DNA from 2 places in the Robertmurraya sp. DFI.2.37 genome. Region 2 is predicted to be linked to the other one. Evidence: predicted binding sites of a transcription regulator. Region 2 holds the regulator's gene; the other holds the start of a gene.
The links. Region 2 encodes Rex, which represses fermentation and respiration genes when NADH is low (regulators of the CRP and FNR family bind a similar motif). Its sites were predicted from a motif close to TTGTGAAATATTTCACAA; they were not measured.

Region 1 (2,407 bases), on a different contig from region 2:
CTCACCTAAAAAATCCTTTTCAATACGAAAATTTTCAAGATTGTCAGACATATATATCACTCCTATTCAATATGATGCGAAATCTTATCACGAAACCCTAGAGCAATATGGAACTTAACAAAATGCCGATCGTAACCGCCCCAATTGTTGAAACTAAACCAGGAATCATAAAGCTATGGTTTAAAATATATTTTCCAATTCGAGTTGTGCCAGTGCGATCAAAGTTAATTGCTGCAACAACTGTTGGATAATTCGGAATGAAGAAATATCCATTAACTGCTGGGAACATGGCGATAAGCAAGGCCGGATTAATCCCTAATGTAATACCTAAAGGCATAAGTGTTCGGACCGTTGCAGCTTGACTATAAAGAAGAATCGATAAGATAAATAGCGCGACGGCAAATAACCATGGTGCAGACGTAACTAAATCAGAAATAGAGCCTGTGATCATCTCGCTATTTCCACTGAAAAAGGTATCTCCCATCCAGGCAATTCCAAAAATAGCCACTACTGCTGCAGCGCCTGCCTTAAAGACACTGCCAGAAACAATTTTTTCAACATTGACCTTACATAAAATAATCATGAGAGCTGCTGCAGTAAGCATGATAATTTCAATCGTTACAGGCATTCCCATTCTTTCCAGCTCACCTTCAACCTCCCAAGCTGGACGCAAATTCTCAAATGAACCGAAAAAGACAACTAAAACAGCGGCAAGTAAAAATAATGCAACAGAAAGCTTTGAGCTTTTATCAGCCACATACGCTTTCTTTTCCTTTTTAATTGGTGCTAATCCCGCTTCTAATCGTTTCAAATATTCTGGATCGTCGGACAGCTCTTTACCTGTTTTACTAGCAATAAATGCTCCAATCATACAAGCAATAAAAGTAGACGGAATACAGATCATTAAAATATCTGTAAGCGTGATATTAAAATCAGTTAACAGTGCTAATAGAGCTACCGTTGCCGCAGAAATCGGACTAGCGGTTATCGCTTGTTGGGATGCGATAACAGCGATGGACATAGGTCTTTCTGGTCGTATTCCCGCTTCACGCGATACTTCGGCAATAACTGGTAAAACCGAGTAGGCAACATGCCCAGTACCCGCGCAAAATGTAAACAAATACGTAACCATCGGTGCTACATAGGTGATATATTTCGGGTTTTTCCGCAATGCTTTTTCAGCCAAATAAACAAGATACTCCATGCCACCTGCTGCTTGTAAAGTACCTGCTGCTGTTATAACAGCTAAAATCATCAGCATGACATCAATAGGAGCAGAAGTCGGTTGGAGACCAAAGATAAATACGAAGATAGCTAAGCCGACACCACCCATAACTCCAAGGCCAAGACCCCCTAGCCTCGCCCCTATAAAAATGCAAGTAAGTAGGATAACTAACTGGATCCACAGCATCATTGATTACCTCCTATCATTATTCAATTTTTTAAAAGAATGGCCTAACTTCAAGATTTCATTAATCACCACCTTTTGTGAAGTTTTTCACATGAATATTTGTCTTAAATAAGACTTATTCATATAGGCTATAAATAACCCACATCTCCATCATATGGATGACCTACAAAAACCTACAATAAATTACAAAACCACTCGAGATATACATAATTTTGTCATTTTTAATAAAACAATCATTTTGCCTATCTATTACAATGAAAGTGGAAAAGAAACATCGATTTGAGTTTTTACTCGAAGGAAGGATCGATTAAGTGAATAGAAAACTTTTAACCTATTTATTGCTCATTATCCTCGTTCCGATAGCAGGAGAATTCAATTTTTACCCTTTAAAAACGGAAATAAGAATTAGCTTAGGTACCCCCGTTTTTTTCTTTATTCTGCTATGGTCAAACAGGATTAACCCAGTAATAGCGGGATTTCTTACTGGGCTGTCTGTCGTCATATTTCGGGTGACATTGGGAACCTCTATTATGGTGGATAATTCGATTCCTTCTCTGTGGGGATTCCATGGACCGGTTTTTTTCTATTATTTTACATACGGTCTTCTTTTTTATTTATTAAGATTAAAAAAGTTCCTCCATGCTCCTTTTATCATGGGATTACTTGGAGTCGTTACAGAGGTATCTGCCAGTATGATTGAAATTGGAGCTCGAAATTTAATATTTCAACAGGAAATGTCATTCAGAACCTTTATGTGGATTAAAAGCATTGCAGTCCTTCGCAGTTTTTTTGTTCTCGGCTTTTTTAATATCATTATTTTGCGTAAAACAAAGCAGGCAGAGGCAGAGCTTAGAGCAAAAAATGAACAAATGCTTATTCTTGTCTCAAATTTATACGTTGAAATGATCCAACTGACAAAAACGATTCAAAATGCAGAAAACCTTACAAGAGAATCATATGAACTATATATCGAATTAAAAAAGGAAAATCATCGAT
Region 2 (2,407 bases):
CAACTTTCAACTTTTTTAGGAGTGCCAGCTTTAACATTTGGCGGCGTGTTAATTGGATATAGTATAGAGGAGATGGCTGTCTACGCTGTCGTTATTTGGATTGTCTTCAGCTTTTCCGTAGCCTTGCTCGCGACTTTATTCCTTTTGCGTAAAGAAATGAAGCAACCAAGCTTGGATCGAGAGACTGCTTCTGTTTCAGCCTCAATTGTTTGGGCGATCGCTGGCGTATTTCTCGCGTTATTTGCTCAAGGGTTAGCTGCCAATATTGAAAGTTGGTTAGGAATAGATATGGGCTCTGAAAATACACAGCAAATCCTCTCTTTGATTGAATCCTTTCCAGTTGTTGTCATTGTCAGTTCTGTTATTGGACCCATTCTGGAAGAAATCGTTTTTCGTAAAATTATTTTCGGCTCACTTTATAAGCGGCTGAACTTTTTTCTCTCAGCCATAATAAGCTCTGTTATTTTTGCCTTAGCCCATGCAGAAATCGAACATTTATTGCTGTACTCGGCAATGGGCTTTACCTTTGCTTTTCTCTATATTAAAACAAAACGAATTATTGTTCCAATCATCGCTCATGTTGCCATGAACACCTTTGTTGTTCTCGTGCAATCTGTTTTTAAAGAAGATATTGAACGAATGCTACGAGAAGCAGAATCTATTCAGAGATTCATTGGAGGTCTTTTTCTATGATACGAACACCTTTGTTCTCAGGTATCCTTTATATTGTTCTTGGACTTTTATTTACCTATTTTGCCGTCCAGGATGTACAGCGTAATGGCGAATGGGGAATTTTCACCTATTTATTCGTCATTTTAGCTACCTTTGATTTCGGAAGTGGGATTCGAATGGTTCTCTTTCACTTCAAAGTAAAAGCCATTCAAAAAGATAAAAAATAAACAGCATAAAAAAGGCATGAACTTAGTTATACCGAGTTCATGCCTTTTGTCATAAAATTATTCCTCTTCCTCATCTACTCCATAATGCTTAAGGAAATACACCAATGATTGAAGCTCCACAGCCAGATCAATATGGTGAACTCTTGTTGTCGCTGGTACAGTTAGTCTTGCTGGTGTAAAATTAAGGATTCCCTTAACATTAGCTGCTACGAGTCGGTCTGTAATCGTTTGGGCAAATGGAGCTGGTACCGTTAAAATTGCTACTGTAATGCCCATTTCTGTAATTATTTTTTCAAGCTCGTCCATATGATGAATAGGAACATCCCCGATCGTTGTACCGATCTTCGCCTCTTCAACATCAAAGCCAACAGCAATTTTTGTATTATTATTTTTCAAGAAATTATAATGAAGCAGCGCAGTACCTAGATTTCCGACACCAATCAACGCAACTTTTGTTAACTCATCTTGATCAAGGGTCTTACGAAAAAAGGTTAGCAAATAATTAACATTATAACCATAGCCTTTTTTTCCTAAAGCACCGAAATAGGAGAAATCTCTCCGGATTGTTGCTGAATCTACCTTCACCGCTTCACTTAGCTCAGCAGAGGAAACCCTCTGTTTTCCTGAAGAATGTAAATTCTTTAAAAAGCGATAATATAACGGTAGTCTCTTTGCCGTTGCTTGAGGTATTTTCACTGTATCGTTACTCATTTTATTTCCCCCACCCCTATATAGTCCTTTTTTAACGAGTTAAACCTTATTTTACTTCTTCTTCCCTTTTAAAATCGCCGTTTTTACCACCAGTCTTTTCCACTAAATACGTTTGACCAATAACCATGCCTTTATCAACTGCCTTACACATATCATACACTGTGAGCGCACAAACCGAAGCTGCTGTTAACGCTTCCATTTCTACTCCCGTATTTCCTTTTGTCTTAACAGATGCAGCAATTTTTAACTCATAATTCTCATCCTTTATTGCCCACTTGAATGAAATATTCACTCCTGTCAATGGAAGTGGATGACACATTGGTATAATATCCGCTGTTTTCTTACAAGCCATAATACCTGCTACTTGAGCAACTGCAAGTACATCCCCTTTTTTATTTTGCTGCTGGGTAATTTGCTCGTAAATTTGTTTATTTACTGTAATACTAGAGTTAGCAATTGCCGTTCTTACGGTTTCCTTCTTATCGCTAACATCAACCATTTTTGCTCTGCCTTCTTCATTAAAATGGGTAAACTCTGCCATTATCAAACACCTCACTTCAAATGATACACTATTTTGTGATCTTTGTGAAAATATTGTTATTATCTTCACAATAAATTTCTCTTTTATGAGGAAAAAACGTATCTCTTCATAATGAAGAATGCCAGGAAAAATCTTCTTTAATTGCTGTTCTTAAGGTTCTACGTTACACTATTCCTAGACATATTGAGGTGAAACCAATGATACTATTACAAGTAAATCAACTATCAAAATCATATGGGGCTGACCCCATCTTAAC

Region 1: a site for Rex is predicted at 1,487-1,504, ahead of PZE06_RS04905 (anaerobic C4-dicarboxylate transporter family protein). Genes of this name have one in related genera too.

What each region holds. Positions count from the first base shown of each region.
Region 1 is NZ_JARGEJ010000006.1:27,650-30,056, forward strand. Features, by position in the region: gene aspA (aspartate ammonia-lyase) at 1-51, opposite strand, end outside; gene PZE06_RS04905 (anaerobic C4-dicarboxylate transporter family protein) at 98-1,411, opposite strand; gene PZE06_RS04910 (sensor histidine kinase) at 1,723-2,407, shown strand, end outside.
Region 2 is NZ_JARGEJ010000038.1:39,120-41,526, forward strand. Features, by position in the region: gene PZE06_RS17780 (CPBP family intramembrane glutamic endopeptidase) at 1-693, shown strand, start outside; gene PZE06_RS17785 (YdiK family protein) at 690-899, shown strand; gene PZE06_RS17790 (redox-sensing transcriptional repressor Rex) at 957-1,610, opposite strand; gene moaC (cyclic pyranopterin monophosphate synthase MoaC) at 1,657-2,151, opposite strand; gene PZE06_RS17800 (ABC-F family ATP-binding cassette domain-containing protein) at 2,349-2,407, shown strand, end outside.